Regions from separate parts of the Peribacillus sp. NPDC097225 genome, predicted to be linked through region 1. Evidence: riboswitches for the same ligand, from Rfam matches in the RefSeq annotation. Region 1 holds a riboswitch; the other holds the start of a gene.

Region 1 (7,668 bases):
CCATCGCCTTCATTCGTTCAGCCTTCCCGGGACGCTTCAACCAGCCCAGGTGCCCGTACCTGCCCATCATCACGACATCGAGTGCATTTGTCGGGAAATCCCAGTCCACCGATTCTCGCTGTGGTACATAACCGATACTCTTCCTCATGGATTTATAAGAAGCACCATGGATCGTGACTTTCCCGGCTAGTCTTGGAACCAATTCAAGAATCCCCTTGATCAAGGTGGATTTCCCCGCCCCATTCGGACCGATGATACCAATCAGATTCCCTTCCGGAACCTCGAATGTAACATCTTCGACCACCGGCTTTTTATGATAAGCTATCGTCAGATTCTCGACTTTCAACGCATAATTCATCCCATTTCCTCCTATTTTAATGCCTTCACGATCGTATCGGTATTATGCCGGACCATTCCGATATAGGTTCCTTCTTCCGTGCCTTTTTCCCCCATTGCATCCGAGAACAGCTCGCCGCCTATTTCCACGCTATGGCCTTGCTTTTCAGCTCCCTGAATGACCGCTTCGATAGCCTTTTTCGGTACGCTTGATTCCACGAAAATGGCTTTGATTTCATTTTCCACAAGATATTCACGCATATCCGTTACATCCTTCGAACCATATTCCGATAGAGTATTCATCCCCTGAAGCCCTCTCACTTCCAATCCATATGATTTGCCGTAATACCCAAAAGCATCATGTGCCGTGACGAGGACCCGCTGATTCTCCGGAATCTTATTTATCTCCTCATGGACATATTCATCAAGTTCCTTCAACTGGATAACATAGGCTTCATAATTTTCTAGATAACTAGCTTCATGGTCCGGGTCATTTGCAATCAGCTCTTCCTTCACGGCTTCCGCTGCCACCATCCAAAGCTTTACATCAAACCAGACATGCGGGTCATGTTCCGTTTCACTGACCTTATGAAGCTGATCCCCCGTAAAGTCTTTCGTCACCGCAATCGTCGGTTTCTCCTTACTCATCATTTCAAAGATATCCGTCATTTTCCCTTCAAGGTGCACACCGTTATAAAAAATCATGTCAGCTGAATCAAGTGTTTTCACGTCCCCCTGCGTTGCCTTATATAGGTGGGGGTCGACTCCCGGCCCCATTAAACTTGTGACCTTCACATGTTCACCGCCGATATTCTCGACCAAGTCCCCAATCATCCCCGTCGTAGCTACTACATTCAGCTTTCCTTGAACGTGATTCGATGGTTCATTGCTACATCCTGATATCATGACCACTGCCATAAGCAAGCTTCCAACCCATTTCAAAAACTTCATGTATTCCCCTCCATTTTATAGCCCTATATAAAAAAGTTTACCAAGGGCAAGATTTAGGCCAAAAAAAATCCGTTATATTTTGTCCTACGCGCTAGAATGTTTCCTCTATACAACTTATTTTATACTATACACAATTATTCGTAAAAAGTGCAAATTTTTAAATGTTGGACTGAAGAAATTTAATGCAGGAAAATATATACAAAACAACTTTTGTAAAGTATACTTTACGTACAGTGAGCTTTACATTAAAGAAAGGAGCCTGAGGGGTTGAAAAACAAATTACGGGATATGCGCAAGTCTCATCAACTTACACAAGAAAAGCTATCCGAACTAACGGGCGTATCCCGGCAGACGATTATTTCTATAGAATCCGGAAGATTCGATCCATCCATCAAGCTTGCTTACAAACTGGCAAAAGTGTTCGATTTGACCATTGAGGATATATTTCTATTTGAGGAGGAGGAAATGTAATGGATTTTAACTGGTGGGCTTTTTTAGGAAGTACCCTTGGCATCATCGGAGGGCTGGCTGGATTAAGGGGAGGTCGCCGTGCCGCTGCCAAGCGACGGGGATTGGATGAACGATTTGACCTCATCCGAACTAAAGCACGGGCAACCAGCTGGTTTTTCACCCTTTTTGGGATCTATATCTTTTTCTTCTTATTATTTTTTGGCGTAAAACTCTCTGTTGCCCCTGTTCTAGGTATTCTCTTACTTCTTCATCTCGGGTCATGGGCGATTTCCGTTTTTTATTATGAAGCAAAGCTTTAAATCATTTTTGTGATTTTACTGCTAGATAAGCTAACCCCAACTCAATCCCGCAAAGCACGATCAAACAAAGCAAAGTCGTTAACATCTTCATCCCTCCTTCAAGACTTTTATTAATCTTAAAGGATGAAACCCATACCAGAACAAGTCCCAGCATGAAGGGATTTCCCCGTTATGCCTTCGTTCTCTTGCTCTGAAATGGGTTTCATAGGGTAGACTGTAAAAAACGAAAAATGGTGATCTAATGACGAACATAAAAAAAATCGCTGAATATGCAGGTGTATCGATTACGACCGTATCTCGCGTGATGAATAACCATCCTTATGTAAGTGAGGAAAAGAGAAAGAGTGTACTAAAGACCATCGAGCAATTGAACTATACGAGAAATATCAACGCCATCCATCTTACGAAAGGCAAGACTCATCTGATTGGCGTCATCATTCCATACACCAATCACCCCTATTACGGAGCAATCATCCAGGGAATTAATAAACAAGCAAATGTCCTTGGTTACCATATTGTCATCTTCCAAACACAATATGAAAGAGAGAAAGAAATCCAAGCACTGAAAATGTTACAAATGAAGCAACTCGATGGCATCATCGTCTGTTCTAGAATCTCAGAAATGAAAGTGCTCTTGGAGTATCATGTCTACGGTCCGATTATCTTATGTGAAGATACATCGCAGTCAGAATTTTCTTCGATCAGCATCGACCATTATGCCGCCTTTTCCTCAGCCCTCGACTACTTGGTAAACAAGGGATATAAGAAAATAGGCTACAGCCTTGGGCGAAAAAAGAGCAGGAATAGTTCACTTCGGATAAAGGCGTTTGAAGATAGCATGAAAAAACATCATTTTATAAGTAAAGAGGAATGGCTGTTTGAAGGCAGTTATTATATCAAAGACGGAGAAAGGGCCTTTCAAGAATGGGTCGCCATGCAGGATAAGCCGGAGGCCATCATTATAACGAACGATGATACGGCAGCTGGCTTCATCATTTCCGCTCAAAAAGCGGGAGTGAAGATACCTGAAGACGTCGCCATCCTTGGTTTCAATAACGATAGTATTAGCGAAATGCTGGACATCTCGACTATATCCCTACCCTTGGATTCGATTGGGAGAATGGCTGTTGACCTTTTTGAAGATCCTGCCACGATCAAACATGTAAAGCTAGGTTTCAGCCTTATAACGCGAAAAAGTGTCTAATAATCAGAATTATTTGATTTTATTATTCACCTATATTATCCAGTTGAGCGCGAAATGGTTTGATTCATGTCTAATTAGGGAAAAAGATACTTGAAAAATAAACATTGCGCTCTCTAGAGGAATATTTTATAATTTTAATATAGCAAATTTCACTCGGTGACTCACAAACTGTATGTCACCATTTAAAATTCGCGTTATTAACAGTACGAATTGAATACTTCCTCATTTACCGATGAGTTAGAGGCTGCGGCTTATAAAAGTAACACGGACGAGATTCAGGAAAGTTGACGACTCCGTTTGAAAGGATAAGTTGCCGAAGTGTAGAAATATTCCTTGTATTTCTAGGCTGGCGATGTTTTCGAACAGGAACATCACTGTCACGTTTTCATAAAACGTGGGGAGCTATCTTCGGAAGGATTAAACGGGTATCTATATACAGCCGTCGATCTTTTTCGACTGCTGTTTTTTTTATATTCCGTCCCCTTCCCATAAAAAGGAGTGTAACATCAATTGAAAAATCAACAACAAAATTCAAATCCTACTGAACTGAAAAGGAGTCTGAAAGCTAGGCACCTTATGATGATATCTCTAGGTGGAACAATCGGCACCGGACTATTTTTAGCGAGTGGTGGTGCCATTCATACGGCTGGCCCCGGTGGTGCATTAGTTGCTTATGCGGTAATTGGCGCCATGGTTTTTTATTTAATGACAAGCCTTGCCGAGATGGCTGCTTATATGCCAGTTGCCGGTTCGTTCCGCGTTTATGCATCCAAATTCGTCGATCCCTCTTTCGGTTTTGCGATTGGGTGGAATTATTGGTATAACTGGGCCATCACGATAGCAGCTGAATTGGCGGCCGTTGTCCTGATCATGAAATTTTGGTTCCCGGATACTCCATCATTCATTTGGAGTGCCGTTGCATTACTCATCATGTTCTTAATTAACTATATGTCCGTTAAGGGCTTTGGCGAAGCCGAATATTGGTTTGCAATGATTAAAATCGTGACCGTCATTATCTTCTTAATTACTGGTTTTTTAATCATTTTTGGCATCATGGGCGGAAATGATCCGATTGGTTTTTCTAATTTCACCATGGGTGATGGGCCATTTAATGGAGGCTTCTTTACCATTCTAGGAGTCTTCATGGCAGCTGGCTTCTCCTTCCAAGGAACGGAATTGCTTGGAGTAACCGCTGGAGAAAGTGAAGATCCTGAGAAAAACATCCCTAGGGCGATCAAATCCGTTTTTTGGCGCATTATCTTATTCTATATCCTAGCAATCTTTGTCATAGGAATGATCATTCCTTTCACGGATGCACGTTTACTAAGTGAAGATGTTGCCGTCAGTCCATTTACGCTTGTTTTTGAACGCGCAGGCCTTGCCTTTGCCGCTGCTGTCATGAACGCAGTCATTTTAACATCCGTACTTTCAGCTGGTAACTCTGGCATGTATGCCTCAACCCGTATGCTATGGGATTTAGCACGTGACGGAAAAGCACCGAAGTTCCTTGGCAAGCTTGATAAAAGAGGCGTACCTGTAAATGCTCTTATCGTGACTTCTTTAGTCGGATGTCTTGCTTTCTTGGCTTCCTTCTTCGGGGATGGAGTCGTGTATATTTGGTTACTGAACGCTTCCGGCATGGCTGGTTTCGTCACATGGGTCGGGATTGCCCTTGCCCACTATCGATTCCGAAAAGCTTATATCGCTCAAGGTCTGGATTTAAATGACCTCCCATACCGTTCAAGAACCTTTCCGTTCGGTCCGGTTTTTGCGCTTGTCCTTTGCCTCTTCATCATCCTTGGACAAGGCTATCAAGCTTTCAGCACAGACGGAATTGATTGGAACTCCATGTTTGTTTCCTACATTGGTCTTCTTTTGTTCTTCGTTCTCTGGCTCGGATATAAAATTAAACATAAATCCAAAATCATTCCCCTTGAGGAATGTGATCTAAAAGTGAAATAAAAAAAAGGACCTGAATCTCTCTTCAACAGAGAAGTTCAGGTCTTTTCTTATTTCAAAAGGTAGACACGGCATTCATATGGACGCAACGGTTCACTGGAGACCGTGTCGCTTTCCTCCTGCTCATAATTGCCGATCAACAGGGTAGCCTTTAATGAATGTAACGCCGTCGGTATCGTCAAAGTCGCTTCTTGTCCCTTAAAGTTGCATAGCACAAGCACCTTTTCCTCACCTAGCGTCCTCGTATAGGCAAAAATCTGTTCATCATCCGGACAAAGTAAATCAAAACGACCATATACGATAATGTCATGTTGTTTACGTAATTGAATGAGCTTTTTATAAAAATGAAAAATGGATTGATGATCATTATAGGCCTTCTCTGCATTGATTTCCGGGTAGTTGGCATTCACGCCGATCCATGGAGTTCCTGTCGTGAATCCCGCATTCCGTCCATCATTCCACTGCATGGGTGTTCGCGCATTATCTCGACTACGTGCATGAATGGCAGCCATCATCTTTTCTTTTGACCATCCATACGTATTCACTAATTCTTCATAGGAATTCATCGTTTCTATGTCACGATACTCTTCTATGCTTTCAAAAGCGATATTGGTCATTCCCAGCTCTTCCCCCTGGTAGATATAGGGTGTCCCCTTTAACATATGAAGACAAGCAGCAAGCATCTTCGCACTTTCCACCCGATACTCCCCATCATCTCCGAATCTTGATACAACTCTTGGCTGGTCATGGTTATTCCAGTACAAACTGTTCCAACCTACCTCTTCCAACCCATATTGCCATTTTGAGAGAATCCCTTTTAAATCGCTCAGATCCCATTTTTCATTATTCCATTTTCCTTCCGGTCCTCCCCCTATATCCATATGTTCAAATTGGAAGACCATATGTAATTCCCCACGATCCTCCCCTGTGTAGAGTACCGCGTCATCTGGTGAAACACCGGGCATTTCTCCAACTGTCATCACATCATAATCAGAAAGGACGCGTTGATTGACTTCCTGCAAGAACTCATGAATTCTGGGTCCATTCAGGAAATAGGGACTTCCATCGCCGTGCTGTTTTCCATCCAAAATGTTTCCATCCATGTATCGCTGGTCCTTCGATAGAAAGTTAATGACATCCATCCGGAATCCGTCAACCCCTTTATCCAGCCACCACTTCATCATGCTATAGATTTCCTCACGAAGTTGAGGGTTCTCCCAATTCAAATCGGGCTGCTTTTGGCTAAATAAGTGTAGATAATATTCATCCGTTCCCTCATCATATTTCCATGCTGAACCTTTGAAGACAGACTCCCAATTATTCGGTTCCTTTCCATCCTTACCAGGTCTCCAAATATAGTAATCTCGCTTCGGGTCATCCACGGAGGAACGAGAAGCCAGGAACCATGGGTGTTCATCTGACGTATGATTCACTACGAGATCCATCATGATTTTCATTCCCCGTTCATGGACCGCACTTAAAAGCCGATTAAAATCATCCATCGTCCCGAATTCCGTCATGATTGACTGATAATCACTAATATCATACCCGTTATCATCATTCGGTGATTTGTATACGGGAGAAAGCCAAATTACATCCACACCAAGCTCCTGTAAGTAATCAAGCTTGAGTAAGATTCCTTTCAAGTCACCTATTCCATCTCCATTGCTATCCATAAAACTACGAGGGTACACTTGATAAACAACCGACTCTTTCCACCACGTCTTTTCCATACCTACCACTCCCTCCATAACCTTTACATAATTATACAATAATCTTTCTATTATAAAGAGTGAAACTTCAGAATATTACCAATAACATATTTTCTACACCTAAAAAAAGGCTCACCCGCTTTATCTTCAAGCTCTTCAGCTGAAAATCAATCGGACAAGCCTTGATCATGAATGGATATATGCTAGTTTAACTAGGGAAAACCCTGTGTACAAGATTCTGAAACTCATCTGTAAACCCTTCAACCGGTTTTCCACTTTTAACATCTTTCACGTATTGATCCATCCTCTTTACAAAATCGGGGTTGGTCGATACATGAACATCATTGATGGAAGTATCACTGTTTCTTACAGCACCTTCAATTTTGTTTTTCACTTCCGTGGTAAGGGAGTCTTCCCCTTTTCTGAGTACGGCACCCACATATGCATCATTATCGATCACGATAACTCTTGCTCTTTTTACTTGCTTCAATTCCTCGATTCGGTCAGCAATATTCTCAGTTACCCTCATCTGATTGTTACCTTGACCAGCGTTGTTGTTGTTGTCGTTATTATTATTATTATTATTATTATTATTATTAGTTTTAGTATCCGTTCTATCGTTCACCGTCGTAGGATTATAACCAGTTTGACTCAAATCTCTATCCTGATTGGTCCGATTCAGCCCGAGGTTTTCGTTTGCTCCTTCATTTTCATTCGCGGAACATCCTGTAATGAA
Region 2 (7,668 bases), on a different contig from region 1:
GTTCTTCAATGTTTTTTTGTTCGTAAACATCCACCACATTACCATTGGCCATTGTCCTTGTACCATCAAAAGGAAGCCAACTTACATTTTCCAATCCTGGAATTTTCGCTGGTAAATTGGTTCTCTTTAAATCTTGTTCATCTAATCCATGTCCACTAATAAGGGGACCCACCCAAGCAAAAATAAAGACCAAAGCAATTAAAACCATACTGACTAGGGCTGCTTTATTTTTACGGATACGCATCCAAGAATCCTGCCAGAAACTTATACTTGGTTTATTGATCGCTTCGCTTATGGTGGCGTCCACAATGGCAGGCGCAAATTGACTTTTTGACATTCTCACTATTTTGTTTGCCATTATTTTTTCCCCCCTGCTAACCTAATACGTGGATCGATAATACCGTAGAGAATGTCAACCAATAGAACGATGACGATAAAGAGGAATGAAAACAGCAATGTCGTTCCCATGATTACCGAGTAATCATTCACCGTTATCGATTTAACGAATTGTTCCCCGATTCCAGGTATACCGAATATTTGTTCAATGACGAGTGAACCCGTCATAAGTGACACTGTTAATGGTCCGAGTACAGTTATGACAGGAATCAGAGCATTTCGCAGTCCATGTTTAAACGCCACTTCAAAATTACTTGCCCCCTTCGCTTTAGCGAGGGTGATATAATCCGAACCGAGTACATCGATCATTTCCGTCCTCATGAAACGTGCCGATGTGGCTATAGGGAACATTGCTAAGGCAAGCGTTGGCATAATGCTATACTCCCAACCCTTCCAGAACATGACGGGCAGCCATCCCATCTTCACTCCAACATAATATTGCAGCAAACCGGCAAACACGAAACTTGGTATCGATTTACCCAAGACCGCTATGAATGTTGTTCCATAATCGACCCATGTATTTTGTTTGAGGGCTCCTATCACACCTAGAATAATCCCAAAAATCGTTCCGAAAAACATTGCTTGAAATCCTAATACCAAGGAAGGCTGAATCCTTTCGCCCAGCAATTGCGTAACTGGTGTATTATTGAATTGAAACGAAACCCCCAAATCTCCCTGTACTAGGTTCAGCATGTATTTCCCATACTGGACAGGCACCGGCTCATTCAATCCATACTTGTTCTCCATGATTTGGAATTGAGCCTCCGATAACTTGCTTGCATTTGCAAATGGAGAGCCCGGGATCAACTTCATGAGGAAGAACGTCAAGCTCGCGATGATAAACAAAGTAATTAACATATATATAATCCGTTGCGTTAGATATCTGGCCATTTGTACACCTCACAAAATAAAATTCTCACTTTTTCGACAATAGTTTTATAGTGAAAAGAGAGTATATACTAGTGATATACTCTCTTTTCTAGTTTGTTTTAGAAGATGCTTATTCTACTACTGTTACACCTTTGTAGTAATAATGTGGACCTAAGTCACTCTTAACAATTCCTTTGACTTTAGGATTTACTAGGATGTTCTCTACTCGTTGATAAATTGGTGCGATTCCGAAGTCCTCAGTCAAGAATAGCTTTTCAGCATCTTGCATGGCTTTCGCATATGCTGCCGGATCGTCCGTCAATTCGTTTGTGGCTTTATTGATCAGTGCATCGTATTCTGGATTAGAATAGTCCATTTCATTATTTGTTCCACCTGTTAACCAAAGATCGGTATATGAGATGGCATCTTTATAATCCGGGCCCCAACCTGATACGACCAAGTCATAATCGCCTTTTTTCGTACGGTCCAATCGAATCGAGAATGGAACGCTTTCGACTTTGATTGTTAAACCAGGAAGGTTTTTCTCTAATTGGTTCTTCATATACTCACCGATTTTTTTCGCAGAATCGGTTTCATCCCCCATATATCGAAGGGTAAGTTCCTTCACGCCCAACTCTTTTAATCCTTTTTCCCAAGCAGCTTTTGCTTCTTTTGCGTTAAACGTAATCAAATCTTCATTTGCCGAACGGAAGTCTTTTCCATCATAACTAACGAAATCTTTTGGCACGAAGTAGTTGGCTGCTACTGAACCATCGCCCAACACGCTTGATGCAAGATCTTCTTTATTGAAAGCTTTTGCAAGCGCTTCGCGGATATTGACATTCTTAAGTGCTTCATTTTTCTGGTTCATCTTCATCCAGAATACCGTTGGTGCCAAGTTGGTTTGTAACCGCTCGTCCCCTTCATATTGTGGGACCAGTTCAGATGTCAGTAAATCCGTAATGTCTGCTTCACCAGCTTCAAATGCATTAACTTGCGCATTGTTATCTTTTGAAACATTGACCGTGATTTTCTCTAATTTAACTGAATCTGCATCGCGGTAATTCTTGTTCTTTTGAAGTTCCCATTCTGTCGCAGTTGGGCCATTCCAAGAACTCATGACAAAGGGACCATTGTATAAGAGCGTTTCTGCACTTGTAGCGTACTTGTCACCTTGTTCTGTAACGAACTTTTCGTTTTGTGGGAAGAATGTCGCAAACGATAAATACTCTTTCCAGTATGCAAGTGGTTTTTCAAACGTAATTTCCAATGTTTTGTCGTCAACCGCTTGCACACCAAGGCTGTCTAAATCGTATTTTTTCTTTTCAGCCGCTGCCTTCGTAATTTCTGTTGCACCTGCGATTTTGCCATTCATCATATATGGACCATATTCAGAAGCTACTTCAGGATCCATCGCCCGTTTAAAAGCAAAAACGAAATCATGTGCCGTAACTGGGTCACCATTCGACCACTTTGAATCTATTAATTTAAACGTATACGTTTTTCCGTCTTTACTGACTTCAGGTTCTCCGTCAACAAGAGCCGGCACTGTCTCTCCGTCCTTATCAATCGTATATAAGCCTTCGTTCACATTGTTCAAATAGTTGAATCCTACTGTATCTGTTGTTTTAACGGAATCCATGACCGGGATTTCGGATTTACTCATAATACTAATCTCTTGTTTTTCAGCTAGTTTCGTTCCATCTGACTTCTTCTCAGAATTATCTGAATTGCCGCCACATGCTGCTAGAATGACGCTAAGAACTAGCATAAGACCAGCAAAGATTGTGAATTTAGATTTTTTCATCTACTTTGACCTTCTTTCTATATTTTAAAATCATATTTTCATTATACTGATTTTTTTGATTTTGTATATAAGTTAGAATAATAAATTATTTCTAAAAAATTAAAAATGGTCAAAAACCAAGGAAAACCTAGGTTTTTACTACTTTAAGGCTTTAAAGTGCTGCTTACGGCGTTTTATCGGATTTTTTAGAATACTATTATGTTTTCCCCTATCGTTTTTTCAAACTATTTCAAAAAATCATTTTTGTTTATTTAGTGTTTTTGATATACTTATAAAAAGAAAATCGAGGTAAAAAGAATGAAAAAAATACTTATAGGTACGGGATTTGGTATCGTGCTATCCATTTTGTTATCCCTTATATTCCATCAAGCTCTCTCTCTATTGAATTTTATTAATATGACCTTTTACATCAGTGGAGGACTGATTCTTCTAGCATTGGTTACTTTCGTCGTCCAACGAGGATTTTTCGACGTAGTCTTTTATAGTTTCCGGAGAGTATTCCAAATACAAAATCAGCATGTAGGGGAGGAAAAAGAAGACATCCCTAAACTTTCCGATATCATCTCCCTTTCCTCTTCCTTCACCCTTGTCGTAGGTCTTATCCTATTTTGCATCATGCTACTCTCTCTAGCCGTCTATTATCTTTAATCTTAATCTTTCCATAGAGTCCGGGCACCGAAAAAGGGCAACCTTTTTTTAGGTGCCCTTTTTCTTTATAAAAGCATTAGGTACATCTTTTCATCAGTTTTAATCAATCAGGCAAGGACTTTGGCGTGCTGTCCCAGTTTGAACGCCTCGTGAAGCGCTTCGACCGCTTTGACCATTTCCTTTTCGTTTACGACGGTAGAAACTTTGATTTCCGAAGTGCTGACCATTTTCACTTGGATCCCTGTATTCGCCATGACTTCAAACATCTCTGCGGCCACTCCGGGATTGGAAACCATTCCTGAACCGACGATAGAGACTTTAGCCAACTCGCCTTCCGTTTCTATACCATCAAATTCCAACTGGCTTTTATTGTTTTCAAGAACCATTAAAGCTGCTTTTGTATCTTCGCTTTTAATAGAGAAAGAGAGATTGGTCGTATCTTCTGATGTCATGCTCTGGATGATGATATCTACATTTATGTGATTTTTCGCCAGTGTCGTGAAAATCGTGGATAATACACCAAGTGACCGAGGCAAGCCGTTCACTGTAACTCTTGTGATGCTATCCTCAAAAGCAATACCCCGTACAATTAAATTCTCTTCCATATTCGCTTCCTCCTCAATGATGGTCCCAGATTCTTTTTCTAAGCTTGAACGGACTTCAAGCGAGATTTGATAGTTTTTTGCATATTCAACGGCCCGTGGGTGCAGGACCCCAGCCCCTAAATGGGCCAGCTCCAACATTTCGTCATAAGATACGGATGTTAATTTCCTGGCGTTTTTTATGTAGCGTGGATCTGTTGTGAAAACACCGGTTACATCGGTATAAATATCGCATCGGTTTGCGTGTAGTGCTGCGGCTATGGCAACCGCCGTTGTATCGGAACCGCCCCGACCCAATGTCGTGATTTCCCCATGTTCATCCATTCCTTGAAAACCGGCAACGATGACGATCTTTTTTGCTTGTAACTGCGCTTGAATTCTGGAAGCATCGATATTTAAAATTCGCGCATTTCCGTGAACGGACTCTGTCTGCATCCCAGCCTGCCAGCCCGTAAAGGATACGGCTTCATGCCCCTTTTCCACCAATGCCATCGTTAACAAGGCAATCGTAACTTGTTCCCCGGTCGTCAATAACATATCCATTTCCCTCTTACTAGGGGATGCGGAAATATCTCTTGCCATGGAAACCAATTCATCCGTTGTCTTCCCCATTGCCGAAACAACGACAACGACGTCATTACCTTTTTCAGCTTCCTCGATTACACGATTAGCGACATGTTTGATTTTCTCGACACTCCCTACAGAAGTACCGCCAAATTTTTGTACAATCAGTGCCATTCTCATGCACCCTCTCTATCTTTTTTAGGCAATAAAAAAAGCAATGAGAATATCTCATTGCTGTGGTTACGTATCCGTTCAGTAATCACAGTGAGATAGCTCTCCAAGGTATCAACCCTGACAATCTGCCATCTTTTAAATGGTCAGACCAGAAAAACAAGGTATGAGTCTTGTTTTCCTTCGGCGTCATTCCCTTTCAAAACCCTTCATTGAAGCTCATACTTCTCTAGGTTTTTACTATTGAATTCCGCACCTCTATCAGCACTTTAAATTGTCTTGTTTAAAAATCCCTTTTAAGCATAGCATAGGAAAAAGACACTCGCAAGGTCATTCTTGTAATTTTCTAAAGATTCCATCCGCTACATTTTTAGGCATTCCCGCTTCGATTATCTGTTCGACTGAGGCCTCTTTCATTTTTTTCAATGACCCGAAATGCCGTAACAGCTGCTTTCTTCTTTTCTCACCTACACCTGGAATATCATCCAGAAGTGAATGAATGGCATTTTTCCCACGAAGCTGGCGATGGAAGGTAATCGCGAACCGATGCACTTCATCTTGGATTCTTTGTAGCAAGTAAAATTCCTGACTTCGCGAATCAAGTGGAATCAGTTCGAGCGGGTTTCCAATCATCAATTGGGATGTCCTGTGTTTTTCATCCTTAATAAGGCCAGAAAGCGGAATATCGAGACCGAGTTCATTTTCCAAAATGTCCCGAACGGCCTCCACATGTCCTTTCCCTCCATCGATGATGATCAAGTCAGGAAGTGGAAGGCCATCTTTTAAGACGCGTGAATATCTTCTTCGGACAACTTCACGCATCGATTCGTAATCATCAGGCCCTTTCACCGTTTTAATTTTATACTTTCGATACTCCCGCTTTTCCGGCTTGCCATCAATGAAAACGACCAAAGCAGATACAGGATCACTTCCTTGAATATTCGAGTTATCAAAAGCCTCGATACGATGTGGAGTGTAGATGCCTAACTTATCCCCTAAATTCTCCACTGCCTTGATCGTTCTTTCTTCATCCCGTTCAATTAATGAGAACTTCTCTTGAAGGGCGATGGAGGCGTTTTTATTTGCCAATTGCAGCATATCCTTTTTCGCGCCCCTTTTCGGATGAAGCGTTTTTACACCAAGCAAGCTCTCCGCCAGCTCGGCATCAACAGACTCCGGCAACAATATCTCTTTTGGCTTAAAGTGATTGGCCTTTTCATAAAACTGTCCGAGATACGTAAGAAGCTCCTGTTCCGGTTCATCGTAGACCGGAAAGAGCGAAACATCTCTTTCAATCAGTTTCCCTTGTCGCACAAAAAATACTTGTACGCACATCCACCCTTTATCATAGGCAAAACCGAATACGTCCCTGTCAATGAAATCAGTCGTCATCATTTTCTGTTTTTCCATTGTAATCTCGATGTGGGCAATTTTATCCCGATATTCCTTCGCCCGTTCAAAATCGAGCATTTCAGAGGCTTCAAGCATTTTTTCCGTGAGTTCTTTCTTTATCTCGGTATGACCGCCATTTAAAAATCGGTTAATATCATCGACGATTTGCTTATATTCCCGTTCCTCTACATCATAAACGCAAGGGGCCAAGCACTGGCCAAGGTGGTAATATAGGCAGACACGGTCTGGAAGCGTATTACATTTCCTTAATGGATAGATCCGATCCAGAAGTTTTTTCGTTTCATTGGCCGCAAAAGCATTGGGATAAGGACCAAAGTATTTCCCTTTATCTTTTTTGACTTTTCTCGTGATGATCAAACGCGGGTGTTTTTCAGCCGTCAACTTGATGAATGGGTAGGTCTTGTCATCCTTCAACATGACGTTATATTTTGGATCGTGTTTTTTTATTAAATTCAGTTCTAAAATAAGCGCCTCGATATTGGAGGAGGTAACGATATACTCGAAATCCTCGATTTCATTTACGAGCCTGAATGTTTTCCCATCATGTGAGCCCGTGAAATATGAGCGGACGCGGTTTTTCAATACTTTCGCCTTGCCAACATAAATGATCGTTCCCTGACGATCCTTCATTAAATAACAACCAGGCTGATCAGGGAGAAGGGCAAGTTTATTCTTTATCCGTTGATTCATGCATTCAGCCTCCTGTTCTCCCATTCTACAATCAATTATATATCAAGATACAAAAAAAAGCTTCAAGTCCGTAGACCTGAAGCTCTTCCTTCATTCAAATTAAGCGTGTTTAGCAAGAAGTTCAGCAAGAGCTTCCTTCGGTTGGAATCCAACCACTTTATCCACAACTTCACCGTCTTTAAGAACGATTAAAGTAGGGATGCTCATAACGCCGAATTTTCCAGCTGTTTCTTGGTTTTCATCAACGTCCACTTTTACGATTTTTGCTTTGTCGCCAATTTCTTCATCTAACTCGTGAAGAACAGGAGCAATCATTTTACATGGTCCACACCATGGAGCCCAAAAGTCTACAAGAACGACACCTTCATTAGTATCTGCTGTGAATGTTTGATCAGTTGAATTTACGATAGCCATATATTTTATCCTCCTAAAATGTACTCAAATAACTATAGACAGTATAACATTGTAACAGGAACAGATGCTATTATTTTGCTTCAATGGTAGCAT

What was found. A riboswitch is a leader RNA that binds a small molecule or an ion and turns the genes downstream of it on or off. The one in region 1 is predicted to bind lysine.
Region 2: it holds a riboswitch for lysine, as region 1 does, so the genes downstream of both, ACIQXH_RS03390 (aspartate kinase) here and ACIQXH_RS13035 (amino acid permease) in region 1, are expected to answer to the same signal.

What each region holds. Positions count from the first base shown of each region.
Region 1 is NZ_JBIWDJ010000004.1:36,549-44,216, forward strand. Features, by position in the region: gene ACIQXH_RS13010 (metal ABC transporter ATP-binding protein) at 1-358, opposite strand, end outside; gene ACIQXH_RS13015 (metal ABC transporter solute-binding protein, Zn/Mn family) at 370-1,287, opposite strand; gene ACIQXH_RS13020 (helix-turn-helix transcriptional regulator) at 1,555-1,758, shown strand; gene ACIQXH_RS13025 (hypothetical protein) at 1,758-2,057, shown strand; gene ACIQXH_RS13030 (LacI family DNA-binding transcriptional regulator) at 2,299-3,261, shown strand; lysine riboswitch at 3,492-3,674, shown strand; gene ACIQXH_RS13035 (amino acid permease) at 3,772-5,223, shown strand; gene ACIQXH_RS13040 (glycoside hydrolase family 13 protein) at 5,271-6,953, opposite strand; gene ACIQXH_RS13045 (YhcN/YlaJ family sporulation lipoprotein) at 7,141-7,668, opposite strand, start outside.
Region 2 is NZ_JBIWDJ010000001.1:675,457-683,124, forward strand. Features, by position in the region: gene opp3C (oligopeptide ABC transporter permease) at 1-358, opposite strand, end outside; gene opp3b (oligopeptide ABC transporter permease) at 358-1,287, opposite strand; gene ACIQXH_RS03380 (peptide ABC transporter substrate-binding protein) at 1,397-3,073, opposite strand; gene ACIQXH_RS03385 (DUF3899 domain-containing protein) at 3,371-3,721, shown strand; gene ACIQXH_RS03390 (aspartate kinase) at 3,829-5,061, opposite strand; lysine riboswitch at 5,150-5,327, opposite strand; gene uvrC (excinuclease ABC subunit UvrC) at 5,389-7,161, opposite strand; gene trxA (thioredoxin) at 7,261-7,575, opposite strand.